DNA from 2 places in the Kinneretia sp. DJ1R-11 genome. Region 2 is predicted to be linked to the other one. Evidence: predicted binding sites of a transcription regulator. Region 2 holds the regulator's gene; the other holds the start of a gene.
What was found. The regulator sigma-54, encoded in region 2, starts transcription at its own class of promoters, with help from an activator protein. The targets are predictions, from matches to a motif close to TGGCANGNAANCTGCTTT.
Positions count from the first base shown of each region.

Region 1 (7,224 bases), on a different contig from region 2:
CGCGTGGCTTGGCTGATCTCGACCTGAAGGAGCGAAAGATTGAGGCGGCGATTGCCCGTTTTGATCGCATGGCCACGGAGAACCCCAAAAACCTGCAGGCGCGTATGGCCGCCATCGGGCTGCGGGCACAGCGGGGCGCTGCTCCCGCTGAATTGGCTGGCCTGCTCGAAGAAGCAGTGAAAGCCCTTCCTGGAGAGATTTCTCCGCGCGAGCATTTGTCTGGGATTTACCTGGAGCAGAACAACGTCAAGAAGGCGCTGACTCTGGCTCAGGACACGGTCACGCAGTTCCCGGGGCGTCCGGAGGCTTTGCGAATTCTGGGCACGGTTCAAATGGCCGGACGCGACTTCAATCAAGCGGAGGCCAGTTATGGCAAGTGGGCGGCCCTGCAGCCGAATTCAGTCGCGCCCTTGATGGCTTTGGGTCGACTGTATGTGGGGAAGGGTGAGCCTGCTCAAGCGCTTGCGGTTCTGAAGAAGGCTTTGCAGATACAGCCTCAATTCCAGGAGGCGCAGGCGGCCATGGCGTCGGTCTTGGTGGGTTCGGGGCGTGGCGACGAGGCTGAGAAACTCTGTTTGCAAATTCAGCGCGAGCAGCCCAAAAATTATTTCGGCTACGCCCTGGCCGGGGATGTAGCGGCCTTTCAAAAGTCATGGCCAGCGGCGGTGCGTTGGTACAAGCAAGCCCTGAATGTCGATTTCCGTCGCAGTGAAGTGGCGATGAAGCTCCACAAGGCCTTGCTCAGCGGCAAAGAATTGGAGGCGGCCGACAAATTCGCTCAAGAGCGCAGCAAGGCGTATGGCACTGATGCCTTGTTCCTGTTCTATCTCGGGGATGTGGAACTGGCCCGCTCTCGCCCTGAGCAGGCAGAGCGCTGGTATGCCCAAGTGCTTGCCTTGCAACCCGAAAACGTGGCGGCCTTGAACAATCTCGCGACGCTGGCGCTCAAGCGCAAGGATGGCAAGGCGAGGGAGTATGCGGAAAAAGCCCTGGCATTGCAGCCCAATAGTCCGGGCGTCATGGACACCGTCGCTGATGTCTATGCCGCCGCTGGTGAGTACTCAAAAGCTGTGGAACTCCAGCAGAAGGCTGTGGCATTGATGCCGGGTAGTTCGGATTTTCGTTTGAATCTGGCTCGGCACCTGCTTGTCGCAGGGCAGAAAGACCAGGCGCAGGCGCAGCTGAAGAAGTTGGCCGCGGATGCTCCAGCGTTTGCGAACAGCGCTGAGTTCAAGGCCGTTCAGTCAAAACTCTGAATATGTCTTGTCGAGATTCTTTACAGGCTTGGGCGTCGTAGTAAATTTCCGAGTGGCGTTGATGTTTAAGTTATTGTTTTTAAAGGGTTTTTTCTTCTTGGCATGATGCGTGCAATTCAGTAGCTAGGGAACGATTCCCACCAATCTCAGGAGAAATACCATGAAAGCAACGAAGAAGTTTCTGTCCGGTTTGAGCCTGCTGGCTTTGCTGGGTTCGGCCAACGCTGCAACTTTCGGTACGCCTGACGGCGTGCTCAACAACTTTGGCGGTTTCGACTGGACCTCGTCCGCGTCGGTGCTGGTCAAAGGCTATGACATCCGTGCAAATCAGCCCGGCAACTCTATTGGCAAGCAAGACATCATCGATGTGTACTACAACTCGTTTGCAAACGCTGTTTTGGATGCCAACGGCGGCACCTTCACGACAGCCGGTCTGGTCAAGGGTACAGGCGGTGCAGGTTATGAAATCACGGTCAAGGCTCATTTCCAAGAAGTGGTGACTTGCCTCGATGCGAATTGCACCTTTGTGAGCATCACTCCGCTGACTGGCACTTGGGATATCTACCTGGACACATCGGCCGATGCCAATCTGCTGACTCAAAGCGGCTTTGGTGATGGCGTGAACATTCTGAGCGGCACTTTCACCGGTGGTCAGACCGTGGCCACCAGCCAAGCTTCGGTCAATCCGGGCACGGGTACGACTCTGGCCAGCGTTCAGGGCAACACGACCTCGACCAACAATGCCTACATCAACCCGAATCTGAACGGCACCACCGTGTCGTCGACGCTGTCCTTCGGTCCTAAGAATGCAACCAATGGCCCGAATGGCACTTGGGTTCAGCCGACCAGCTGGCAAGGTAGCGGCATCGGCGGCGGCGGCAATGGCGTGCCTGCCATTGGCGGCAACCAGCGTGACTTCGTGGGTCAGGCTGACGCCAGCCAATCCTTCTTCTTCAGCGTTCCGGAGCCGACTTCTTTGGCTCTGACCGGCTTCGCGCTGCTGGGTCTGGGTCTGTCGGCTCGTCGCCGCAAGCAAGCTTGAGAGATGGTGGCTGTTCAACCAAGGCCTTGTGGCCGCGGTTGATCTGGCAGTGAAAAGGGTGCTTCGGCACCCTTTTTTGTTTGTGACTGATTTCACGAGATTGCAAGTCTATCCCTCGATCAAGGGTGTCGGTTGGGTTTCCAATGCTATCCCTAGTTCTTGGGGGTTGGAGGAGGTTGGCTCAATAAGTTGTTGATATTAAATGAATTTTTTTTTCTGGCATAGCAAATGCTAATTGACATGCAAAGGTGAGAAGTCTCTCTCTTTGTATCTCTGGAGCATTTGATGAAAGCAAGCAAAAAATTCCTGGCCGCAGCCGCCCTCCTGGCCGCCGCGATGTCAGCCCAAGCAGCGACTTTTGTGACGCCGTACGGCGTTTTGAACAACTTTGGCGGCTTCGACTGGACTTCGTCCTCGTCGGTGCTGGTCAAGGGCTATGACATTCAGGCAGTTACCTCCGGCAACATTGCCGGCAAACAGGATGTCATCGATGTGTACTACAACTCGTTCGCAACGGCGATTCTTGATGCCAATGGCGGTACGTTCTCGACGCCCAATCTGGTCAAGGGTACAGGCGCTGCCGGTTATGAAATCACGGTCAAGGCTCACTTCCAGGAGGTGGTGACTTGCGTTGATCCACTTTGCAATTTCGTGACTATCACCCCGCTGAATGGCACTTGGAACATCTACCTGGACACTTCTGCCGATGCCAACCTGGTGAGTCAGTCCGGTTTTGGTGATGGCGTGAACATTCTGAGTGGTGTGTTCACCGGTGGTCAGACTGTGTTCACCCAGCAGGCTGCTGTCAATCCGGGTACGGGCACCACCTTGGCAAGCATCCAGGGCAGTACGACTTCGACGAACAATGCCTTCATCACCCCGAATCTTGCGGGTACCTCGGTGTCGTCGACCCTGTCCTTCGGCCCCAAGGGCGCGGCCAACGGCCCGAACGGCACTTGGGTTCAGCCGACCAGTTGGCAAGGCAGCGGCATCGGCGGCGCCGGTAACGGCGTGCCTGCCACGGGCGGCAACCAGAAGAACTTCATTGGCCAAGCGGATGCCAGCCAGTCCTTCTTCTTCAGCGTGCCTGAGCCGACTTCCCTGGCTCTGACAGGCTTCGCACTGCTGGGTCTGGGTCTGACGGCTCGCCGTCGCAAGCAGGCTTGATTTTGCGGATGCTGCGAGCTTCGCCCTTGGGCTGAAAGTTCGCGGCGGCACAGTTCAAAAGAGGGCGCTTCGGCGCCCTCTTTTGCATGGTTGAAGTCGTTCTTGGAGTTGCCTTTGCTTCAGTGTGGGTGGATCAGCAACTCATCCAGTGGCCTGCGCAGTGAGCGGGAGCTGGCAGGCTCACTGGAGCCTAGCCGCCCCATGAAGACTGATCGATGGGCGGGCTCGCTCCCCAAGAGTTGCTCCAACTCAAACTTCACTTGCTCAGCCAGTGCATGCAGGCCGGGTTTGCGTGAAAACGGCCGCCCTTCCCGGGCGTAGCGAGAAAAAACCAAGGGCGTGATTTCGGGCTGCAACTGCAGGCCCAGCTGAGTGGCTGTGAGCCAGAAGCGTTGCATGGCACGTCCACCGGCCACATAGTCGTTCAGGGTTTTTGGTGGCGTAGGCGCAAGCAGGGCGAAGTGGGCGCCGCAGAGTAGGCTGGGTAGGAAATCGAGTTGAATGCGCGGCGTCCATGTGCCCGCCATATAACGATTGAAGAACTCGACCCGCTCCCAGCGGCTCATCACAAACTGCATCAGGCGGGTGGTCAGGGGGTCCGTGCCCAGCGCCTGATCGGGCACCTTGGTGGCGCTGAATTGCTGCCTCCAGTCGATGATGTCGCGGTGGACTTCGTAGGCTTCGGGAGAAGTCAGGCGAATTTTTGCCGACCGGAACATCAGCTTGGCAGCTTGAAGCCGCATGGAAAAACCCTCTAGCCATTGAACCTGATGTCCACCCTGGGTGCTTTGTGCAAGGCTTGCCTTCTGCGCTGCCGTGAGGGACTGGGTTCGCATGGGGCGCCGTTGAACACTTCGATGCTCAATGACGTCAATCAGGGGGTCTCGAGCCAGTTCTGGCGCCGAATCAAACACCAAGTCGAACACCGGTTTCGTTTCAGGTGAGTCGGCGCGATGTGTGGCTTGCATGCGCCAGCCATGCTCGCTGGCGGCGATGGATGCGGTTTCAAGCAGTGCACCCAAAGCGATCTGGCTTGGGTGGCCATCCAAGTCGTAGACGCAGTGGTTGCGTGTGTCAAAACCATGGATGATGACGTGCTGTGGGTTGACGATCTCAAAGCGCCAAGGCTGTGTGTTGTCACCGCTGGGTGCCCAGCGAGACAAGTCAAGAATGCGACGAATTTGAGATTCGGGGCTCATGCTGCTTCCTCGGAGATCATGCATTTGGGCTGGTTTTCTTGCTTCGGCTGGATTGTCTTGTTTTCCTCGGGCATCATGCCGCGATATGAAGACTGAACGCTACGCAAACACAAGGTGCCGCAATGGAAATTCGATCTGAATTTGACTATGCGCGCGCGTTTTCCCGGAATACTGGTTGGGTGACTCTCGAGGAGCAGGCGCGACTGCGAGCTTCGAAAGTGGCGGTGGCAGGCTTGGGTGGCGTCGGTGGCGCGCATTTGTTGACGCTGGCTCGTTTGGGCGTGGGTGCATTCCATATTTCGGACTTCGACCGCTTTGAAGTCCACAACATGAATCGTCAGGTCGGGGCGCAAATGTCGACCTTGGGTCGACCTAAGGCGGAAGTCTTGGCTGAAATGGCACGTGACATCAATCCTGAGGCTCAGGTTGAGAGCTTCGGCGAAGGCGTTACCGAGGAAAACTTGGATGCCTTTCTTGCCGGCGTTGACTTGTACGTTGACGGAATCGATTTCTTTGCCATCGAAGCACGTCGGATGCTGTTCAAGGCCTGCTACGAGCGAGGTATTCCGGCTTTGACTGCCGCGCCATTGGGAATGGGAGTTTCGTTGCTCTATTTCCGCCCTGGCGGAATGAGCTTTGAGGACTATTTCAAAGTTGATGGGTGCAATCAGCAGGAACAATACGCAAGGTTCATTGCTGGTTTGTCTCCGGCTATGTTGCAACGAGGCTATTTGGTGGCGCCGGAGGCTGTGAATTTTCACGAGCGGCGTGGTCCATCTACCATGATGTCCTGTGATCTGTGCGCTGGGGTGATGGGTGTTTCGGTCCTCAAGGTTTTGCTCAATCGCGGAGCATTGAAGGCCGCGCCGTGGGTGATGCAGTTTGATGCGTACAAGCAGAAGCTGAGCTTCACTTGGCGCCCCTTTGGTAATGCGAACCCTTTGCAGCGCTTGCTTTTGTTGTTGATTCGACCCTTGCTGAAGGGGGCGGGGCGGCCTGGTTCTTGATGCTTCTCACCTCCGGGTATGTCCGGAGTGAGTCGAATATCTGTTCAAATTCGTGTACCACTGCCGTTTATAAGCGTGGGAGACGCCTGTTTGCAGGGTCTGGGCAGGGGTTGCCCTGTGGCATGATGCCGAAGGTTTTTCAGGCTGCTTTCTTGCGTGGCGTCCGTCGCAGCACTGGCAGTGTTTGCCGCAGCCGATGAATTTGAGAGGACATACCTTGAACAAGATTCTTGCTTCGACCTTGCGCCGTGTTGGCCTTGTTTTCGGTGTTGCAGCATCGATGGCGTTTGCCGGTTGTGCCGGCGTGGATGGCAAGTTCCCTCCGGCGCCCGCAAGCGCGACCAGCGGTGATTACAGCTACATCATCGGCGCCGGCGACTCCCTCAACATCATGGTCTGGCGCAATCCCGAGCTGTCCATGGTCGTTCCCGTCCGTCCGGACGGGAAGGTTGCAGCTCCCTTGATTGATGAGATGGTGGTGCAGGGCAAGAACTCAGTCGCGGTTGCCCGTGAAATCGAGGCGCAGCTGGGTAAGTATGTGCGCGATCCCGTGGTCACCGTGATCGTGACCAGTTTTGTGGGTCCGTACAGCGAGCAAATCCGCGTAATTGGGGAAGCCGCGCGTCCGCAGGCGCTGCCTTTCAAGCAGAAGATGACGGTGTTGGACGTGATGATCGCTGTGGGTGGCCTGACGGACTTCGCCGCCGGCAATGAGGCCACCATCCTTCGCTCCTCTGATGGCGCGGGCAAGCAGTACTCGGTTCGTTTGAAAGATTTGATCAAGCGTGGCGATGTTTCCGCCAATGTCGAAATGCGACCGGGTGATGTGCTGATCATCCCGCAGAGTTTGTTCTGATCTCGGTCTTTCGACCCCTCGTGCGAAAGGTCAGGGCCGGTTCGGCGAGGCTTCCAGCACGGGTTTGGCCCGGTTTGGGCTCGGTGCTTGTGTCCTAATTCTGGAATCCTATCTCGATGGACTTACTCATTGCGCAGCTGCAGGCAATCGCTCGGCGGGTGTGGAAATATCGTTGGACTGGCGTCGCGACAGCCTGGATCGTGGGTTTGATTTGTGCCGTGATCGTTTGGATTCTCCCGGATCGATATGAGGCAAATGCGCGGATTTTTGTGGATACGCAGTCCATATTGAAGCCCTTGATGTCGGGCCTTGCTGTTCAGCCGAATATCGAACAGCAAGTGACCATGCTGAGCCGCACCCTGATCAGTCGGCCCAATGTGGAAAAATTGGTTCGGATGGCTGACTTGGACCTGAAGAACCAGTCCAAGGCCCAGCAAGAAGCCACGATCGAGACGGTGACCAAAAATTTGTCGATCCAGAGTACGGCTCGCGACAACCTCTATACCTTGGCCTATCGTGACAACGACCCTGAGACGGCCAAGCGTGTGGTGCAGTCGCTGGTGTCTATCTTTGTGGAATCCAGTTTGGGGGCAAGCCGCAAGGACGCGGCCACGGCCACTTCCTTCATCAACGAGCAGATCAAGTCCTACGAGGCAAAGCTGGAGGAGGCCGAGAGCCGCCTGAAGGAGTTCCGTCT
Region 1 covers NZ_JAJIRR010000013.1:11,212-18,435, reverse strand. Annotated here, with positions in the region: gene prsT (XrtA/PEP-CTERM system TPR-repeat protein PrsT) at 1-1,256, shown strand, start outside; gene pepA (flocculation-associated PEP-CTERM protein PepA) at 1,417-2,298, shown strand; gene pepA (flocculation-associated PEP-CTERM protein PepA) at 2,584-3,465, shown strand; gene LNV23_RS18855 (nitroreductase family protein) at 3,585-4,664, opposite strand; gene LNV23_RS18850 (ThiF family adenylyltransferase) at 4,787-5,671, shown strand; gene LNV23_RS18845 (XrtA/PEP-CTERM system exopolysaccharide export protein) at 5,952-6,527, shown strand; gene LNV23_RS18840 (XrtA system polysaccharide chain length determinant) at 6,644-7,224, shown strand, end outside.
Region 1: a site for sigma-54 is predicted at 1,355-1,372, ahead of pepA (flocculation-associated PEP-CTERM protein PepA). Genes of this name have one in related genera too.

Region 2 (7,224 bases):
TGCACAAGATGGTCACCGTGATGAAGGGCGGCGAGGAGGTCAAGATCTCCAAGCGCGCCGGCTCCTACGTGACCCTGCGTGACCTGATCGACTGGACCAGCCGCGACGCCGTGCGCTTCTTCCTGATCGGACGCAAAGCCGACACCGAATTCATCTTCGATGTCGACCTGGCCCTGAAGCAAAACGACGAGAACCCTGTGTTCTACGTCCAGTATGCGCACGCCCGCATCTGCTCGGTGATCCGCAACTGGGTGGCCCGCGGCGGTGACGAAAGCGCCCTAGCCCAGGCCGACCTCAGCCTGCTGACGGCGCCCACCGAAGCCGCCCTGATGCTCAAGCTGGCCGAGTACCCGGCCATGCTATCTGGCGCCGCAGCCGGCCTGGCCCCGCATGACGTGGCCTTCTACCTGCGCGACTTGGCGGCCAGCTATCACAGCTACTATGCGGCTGAGCGCGTGTTGGACCAGGCGCCCGAGCTGAGTGCGGCGCGGGTGGCCTTGCTGGCCGCCACGCGCCAGGTGTTGCGCAATGCCCTGGCCGTTCTGGGCGTCAGCGCACCCGAGGTGATGTCCCGCGAAGCAATTCCTGAAGCGACGGAGAAGGCATGAGCACGGCTCAATCTGGCAGCAGCAACAAAAACAAAAGCAAGCAACAACGTGGTGGCTTTGTCCTCGGCTTGATCGTCGGCTTGCTGCTGGGTCTGGCCGTGGCGCTGGGCGTGGCGCTCTACATCGCCAAGGTACCCATCCCCTTCATTGACAAGGTGCCGCAGCGCACGGCCGAGCAGGACGCGGCCGAAGCCCAGCGCAACAAGAACTGGGACCCCAACGCCCCTCTGGCCGGCAAGGCCGGCGTGAAGGCCAGCGGTGTGGTCAGCGGCGCGCCGGCTCCTGCCTCACCTGCGCAGGTCACCGCGCCCGCAGCTGCTACCGCCCCGGTCGCCACGGCACCGGCGGTGGCCCCTCCGGCGGCCAGCGCCTCGGCTGCCCCTGCCAAGACCGCAGAGAAAGCACCTGAGAAAGCCGCTGACAAAGCGGCCGACAAGAAGGCCGAAGCCAAGGCTGCCGCCGCCAGCGCCGCCGCGGCTGCCGCCGACCCCAACCTCTACTTCGTGCAGGCGGGCGCCTATGTGAAGAACGAGGACGCTGAGCAGCAGCGCGCGCGTCTGGCCTTGCTGGGCTTCAGCGCCAAGGTCATGGAGAAAGAACAATCGGGCCGCACCGTCTTCCGTGTGCGCATCGGCCCCATCGACAGCCGCGATGAAGCCGAAGGCCTGCAGCGCAAAATCGAAGCGGCCGGCATCGAAGCCAATCTGGTCGGCGTCAAACGCTGAGTTTTCGCCCCAATACTCGGGGCTGCGGCCCCTTTTTGTCCACCGAGATGAACGAGAAGAAGATGATGAAACGTCGCGAGTTTTCTGCCCTGTTGTCGACTCCTCTGGCTTTGGGCGGCCTGAGCCTGGCCCCGCAGCTGGCCTTGGCACAAACCGACCCCTTTGCCGGCAAGTTCCAGACCTTGGCCCAAGCCCTGCCCGTGGCCGTGCCGGGCAAGATCGAAGTGGTGGAGTTCTTCTGGTACGGCTGCCCGCATTGCTACGCCTTCGAGCCGGTGCTGGCACCCTGGATCAAGCAACTGCCGGCCGACGTCGCCTTCCGCCGCGTCCATGTCGGCTTCAACGCCATGATCAAGCTGCACCAACGCCTGTTCTACGCCCTGGAAGCCTTGGGCAAGGCCGCCGAGCTGCAGGACAAGATCTTCAGTGCCTTCCATGTTGAGCGCCTCGAGCTCAACGACGAGAAGAGCCTCACCGAGTTGGTGGTGCGCCTGGGCGTGGACGGTGCCAAGTTCAAAGACGCCTTCAACGCCTTCGGCGTGGTCACCAAGGCCGGCCAGGGCGCCAAGCTGTCCGAGGCCTACCGCATCGACGGCGTGCCGGCGCTGGGCATTGGGGGCCGCTACCTGACCTCGCCCTCGATTGCCGGCGTCCGCGGCGAAGCCGAGGTGTCCAACGGCCGCCGAGCACTGGCCGTGGCCGATCACCTGATCCAGCTGGCCCGCGCCGCCAAGGCCTGAGGCACGGGCGCCCGATCTCAACACCTGCCCCCTGCGAAGCGATGAAACCGATCTCCCGCCGTGATTTCTCCGTCTGCCTGGCCGCTACAGGCCTGCCGGCCCTGAGCCAGGCTCAAGGCGCTGCGCCGGTCGAAGGCAAGCAGTACCTGCGCCTGGCACAGCCCTTGGCAGCCACGCCGGGCAAGATCGAGGTGTATGAGTTCTTTCTCTACACCTGCCCGCATTGCTTTGCCTTCGACCCGCTGGTGTCGGCCTGGGTCAAGCAATTGCCGGCCGATGTCAGCTTCCGTCGGATCCATGTCGGCGTGGGCGCCATGCACAAGCTGCACCAGCGATTGATGGCGACGCTCGAAACCCTGGGCCGGCTGGCCGATCTGCACGAGGCGGTGTTCAAAGCCATCCATGTCCAACACCTGGACCTCAGCGATGAGAAGGCCATCATCAAATTCGCGGCCAGCCTGGGCCTGGATGAAGCCAAGTTCACTTCCGCTTTCAATGACAAGTTCAACACCCAGAGGCGCATCGATCAGGCTGCCAGTCTGGCCAAGTCTTACGGGGTTGAAACCGTTCCTGCAATCGGCATCGGCGGCCGCTATATGACCAGCCCCAGCCTGGCCGGCGGCCCCGGCAAGAATGCGGTGTCCGGTGGCCAAGCGGCCCTGGCCTTGACCAACCAGCTGATCCAACAGCTGCGCAGCGCTAAGTCCTGAAGCCTGCCCTCAAGCGAAGCGACTCTACGAGCCCGCCGCGGCGGGGCACGTACTAGAATGGCCTGCAAGTTTTGTGCCGCCATCCGTCGGCGTCCATGCCTCCGCCTGCCCGACCCTCCCTGCCCATGAAGCTGTACCCGCGCTCCCTCCTCCTGCCCGGCCTGCTGGCGGCCTTGGTCCTGGGCCTGGCCGCCGGCGCAGCCCAGGCCGAGAAGGCCGACCGCGGCAAGCCGCTCAATATTTCCTCCAAGAACGGCGGCAGCGTCGAGATCGCCAAGCAGCGCACCGAGTTCAACGGTGATGTGGTGCTGAGCAAGGGCAGCTTGGTGCTGCGCGCCGAGAAGCTCGATGTGCGAGAGACCGGCGACGGCTACCACCAGGTTTATGCCAATGGCCAGACCGGCAAACAGGTCAGCTTCCGCCAGGCGCGCGACATCCCGGGCGAGGCCATCGAAGGCCTGGCCGACCAGCTCGAATACGACACCCGCAGCGACACCGTGCGCTTCATCGGCAACGCCGTGGTGCGGCGCCTGCAAGGCACGACCGTGGCCGACGAGGTGACCGGCGCGGTCATCCTGTTCGACAACCGCAGCGAGGTGTTCACCTTGGAAGGCGGCCAGAGTTCGCCCCACCCGAGCGGCCGTGTGCGTGTGGTGATGATGCCGCGAGGCGCCGCCTCGGAACCCGCCGCCACGCCGGCCTCGGGCATCCAGCTCAAGCCGAGCACCAGCCTCAGCCCGCGCAAGACGCCATGAGTGCCGGCCCCCACAACGCGCCGGTGTCGGCGCTGGAATCCGGCGTGCGCAGCCGCCTCGAGGCGGAGGGCCTGGCCAAAAGCTATGGCGTGCGGCGCGTGGTCAAGAACGTGCACCTGGGCGTCAACAGCGGCGAGGTGGTCGGCCTGCTCGGCCCCAACGGCGCCGGCAAGACCACCAGCTTCTACATGATCGTTGGCCTGGTGCGCGCCGATGCCGGCGAGATCCGCATCGACGGCCAGTCGGTCGAGCACCTGCCCATCCACCAGCGCGCCCGCCTGGGGCTGAGCTATCTGCCGCAGGAAGCCTCGATCTTCCGCAAGCTGACGGTGGAACAAAACATCCGTGCCGTGCTGGAACTGCAGCGCGACGAGCAGGGCCGCGCGCTGAAAGAGCCGCGCATCAAGGAACTGCTGGAAGCCCTTCTGCACGACCTGAGCATCGAGAAGCTGCGCGACAGCCCGGCACCGGCGCTCTCGGGCGGTGAACGCCGCCGCGTCGAGATTGCCCGCGCCCTGGCCACCCAGCCGCGCTTCATCCTGTTGGACGAACCCTTTGCCGGCGTGGACCCGATCGCGGTGCTGGAGATCCAGCGCATCATCGGTTTCCTGAAGGCGCGCCAGATCGGCGTGCTGATCACCGACCACAATGTGCGCGAGACCCTGGGCATCTGCGACCGCGCCTACATCATCAGCGAGGGTTCGGTACTGGCCGAGGGCACGCCGGACGAGATCGTCGCCAACGCCGATGTGCGCAAGGTCTATCTCGGCGAACATTTCCGCATGTGATGTGATGGCGAGCCTCCTGACAGCGCCGGGCCTGCGGCCATGAAGCAATCGCTCCAGGTTCGCCTGAGTCAGCATCTGGCGCTGACGCCGCAGCTGCAGCAGTCCATCCGTCTGCTGCAGCTCTCGACCCTGGAGTTGAACCAGGAAGTCGAGCAGATGCTGGCGCAGAACCCGCTGCTCGAAACCGAGGACGACTTCTCCGTCGCCGCGCCCGAACTGCCCGAGCTGCGCCAGGCCAGTGCCGCCGAAGACAGCGGCGCCGAGCGCGAACTGGGCGGCGGCGCCGAGGCCGAGGCCACGCCCGAGCTCAAGGCCGAGGACTTCGGCAACAGCGAGCGAGAGGACTGGGAGAACGGCACCGAAGGTGACGATTTCGACGGCATCCGCGAGCTGCCCAGCAACAGCGGCAGCGGCTCGGGCAGCAACGACGAAGACGGCGAGCGCAGCGAGCAGGAGTCGGCCGAGATCTCCCTGCAAGAACATTTGCAGCAGCAGATGGCGGGCATGAGCTTGAGCGAGTCCGACCAGCTGGCCCTGCGCCTGCTGATCGATTCCCTAAACGAGGACGGCCTGCTGGAAGACAGCCTGGAGTCGATTGCCGAGGCCTTGATCCCCGACGCGGGCGAGGACAGCGCGGCCGAACGCGAGGACCTGCTCGACCACCTGCGCATCGCCCTGAAGTGGCTGCACCATATGGACCCTGCCGGCGTCGGCGCACGCGATCTGCCCGAGTGCCTGGAGCTGCAACTGCGCCAGCTGCCACGCAGCGCGCCGCAGGTGATCGCCATCATGATCTGCAAAAAGCATCTGGAGTTGCTGGCCAAGCGCGACAGCCGCCGCCTGATGCTGCTGACCGGCGCCGACGAGCCCTTGCTGCGCGAAGCCCAGGCCCTGATCGTGGCGCTCGAGCCCAAGCCGGGCCGGCGCTTTGCCCGCGGCCAGGCGCCGGCGGTGATTCCCGATGTGATCGTGCGCAAGGTCGGGCGCGAGCTGCGCGTCATCATTAACCCCGAGGTCGCGCCCAAGCTGCGCATCAACGAGCTCTATGCCAATGCCCTGCGCCAGACGCGCGGCGGCATCAGCAACAGTGCCCTGGGCGGCGCGCTGCAGGAGGCGCGCTGGTTCATCAAGAACATCCAGCAACGCTTCGACACCATCCTGCGCGTCTCCACCGCCATCGTCGAGCGCCAGAAGGGCTTCTTCAGCCACGGCGCCGTCGCCATGAAGCCGCTGGTGCTGCGCGAGATCGCCGACGAGCTCGGCCTGCACGAATCAACCATCTCGCGCGTGACCACGGCCAAGTACATGGCCACGCCTTTCGGCACCTACGAGCTCAAGTACTTCTTCGGCTCGGGTCTTTCCACCGAAGCCGGCGGCGAGGCCTCCAGCACCGCCGTGCGCGAGCTGATCAAGCAATTCATCGCCGCCGAGAACCCGGCCAAGCCCCTGTCCGACAGCGCCCTGGCCAATATGTTGGAAGAACAAGGCATCCAGGTCGCCCGCCGCACCGTCGCCAAGTACCGCGAAGGCATGCATATTGGGACGACGACAATGCGGCGCGTGGTTTGAGGGGGAGTGAACAAGTGAAGGGGTGAGCAGCACCCCACGATTCACGATTCACGATTCACGATTCACCCATTCACCTGTTCACCGGCCCCCAGCCCCAAACGTGCACACGCACGCGAATTTCGAGTGATTCCCAGGCCGCGGTATGCCATCATGCCGCCGACTTGGCCCGTTACTTGAAAGGACTGTCGTGAACGCTACTTCTGCCTCCCAACGCCGCTGGCACAGCATCTCCTCCTCCGCCCTGATGATGACGGCCGGTCTGGCCCTGAGCGTTGCCGCGCAAGCGCAGGCCGTCAGCTCGATCAGCCCCCCCGCTTACAGCCGCATCGTCGCCTTCGGCGACAGCCTCTCGGACAAGGGTAATTTCTATCAAGCCACAGGCGGCACCGTGCCGCAGCCCGGCAACTACTACCAGGGCCGCTTCTCCAACGGGCCGGTCGCCATCGAGCATCTGGCCCAAGGCCTGGGCGTGACCCTGCAGGACTACGCCTGGGGCGGCGCCCAAACCGGCTTGCTCAACGGCGCCGCCGTGGCCGCCGGCGCACCGGCCGCCCTGCAGAACACCGGCATGCTGTCCCAGGTCGGGGCCTTCCAGGCCGGCTTGGGTGGTGGCGCGGCCGACAGCCAGGCCCTGTACTTCCTCTGGGGTGGCGCCAATGACTTCCAGTACCAGGGCTATTCTCAGGCGACCGCACAGACGGCCATCCAGAACCTCAGCAACGCCGTTCAGACGCTGTACGGCCTGGGCGCACGCCACTTCCTGATGCCAGGCCTGCCCGACCTGGGCCAGACCCCGGGCGGCCTCAGCTCCGGTGCCGCCGGTCAGCTGCACCTGCTCTCGCTCGGCTTCAACCAGGGTTTGAACGGCGCGCTGACACAGCTGCGCGCCCTGCCTGGCATCGACATCCGCTATTTCGACACCCTGGGCGCGCAGCAAAACCTGATCGACAACGCCGCCCAGTACGGTCTCAGCAATGTCACCGAGGCTTGCTTCACCGGCTATGTCGGCCAGCCCAATGGCAGCACCTGCAGCAACCCTGACGGTTATATGTTCTGGGACCGCGTCCATCCAACCGCAGTCACCCACAGCGTGCTCGGCCAAGGCATGCTGGCCGCCGTTCCGGAGCCGGAAACCTGGCTGCTGATGGGCCTGGGCCTGGGCCTGGTGGCCGTGCTGGGCTTGAGCCGCCGTCGCCGCGCCTGAGTCCGGCCGAGGCGGCCATTCCTGGGACAATCGGAGGATGGCCGCCAAAGAATCCCCCAAAGACCTGCACCACCTCTTCGTCTCCTGCCCCTCGGGCGTGGAGCGCCTGCTCGACGAAGAGGTGC
Region 2 covers NZ_JAJIRR010000001.1:651,621-658,844, forward strand. Annotated here, with positions in the region: gene argS (arginine--tRNA ligase) at 1-608, shown strand, start outside; gene LNV23_RS02695 (SPOR domain-containing protein) at 605-1,333, shown strand; gene LNV23_RS02700 (thiol:disulfide interchange protein DsbA/DsbL) at 1,381-2,073, shown strand; gene LNV23_RS02705 (thiol:disulfide interchange protein DsbA/DsbL) at 2,115-2,783, shown strand; gene lptA (lipopolysaccharide transport periplasmic protein LptA) at 2,909-3,538, shown strand; gene lptB (LPS export ABC transporter ATP-binding protein) at 3,535-4,326, shown strand; gene LNV23_RS02720 (RNA polymerase factor sigma-54) at 4,366-5,895, shown strand; gene LNV23_RS02725 (SGNH/GDSL hydrolase family protein) at 6,083-7,099, shown strand; gene LNV23_RS02730 (THUMP domain-containing class I SAM-dependent RNA methyltransferase) at 7,137-7,224, shown strand, end outside.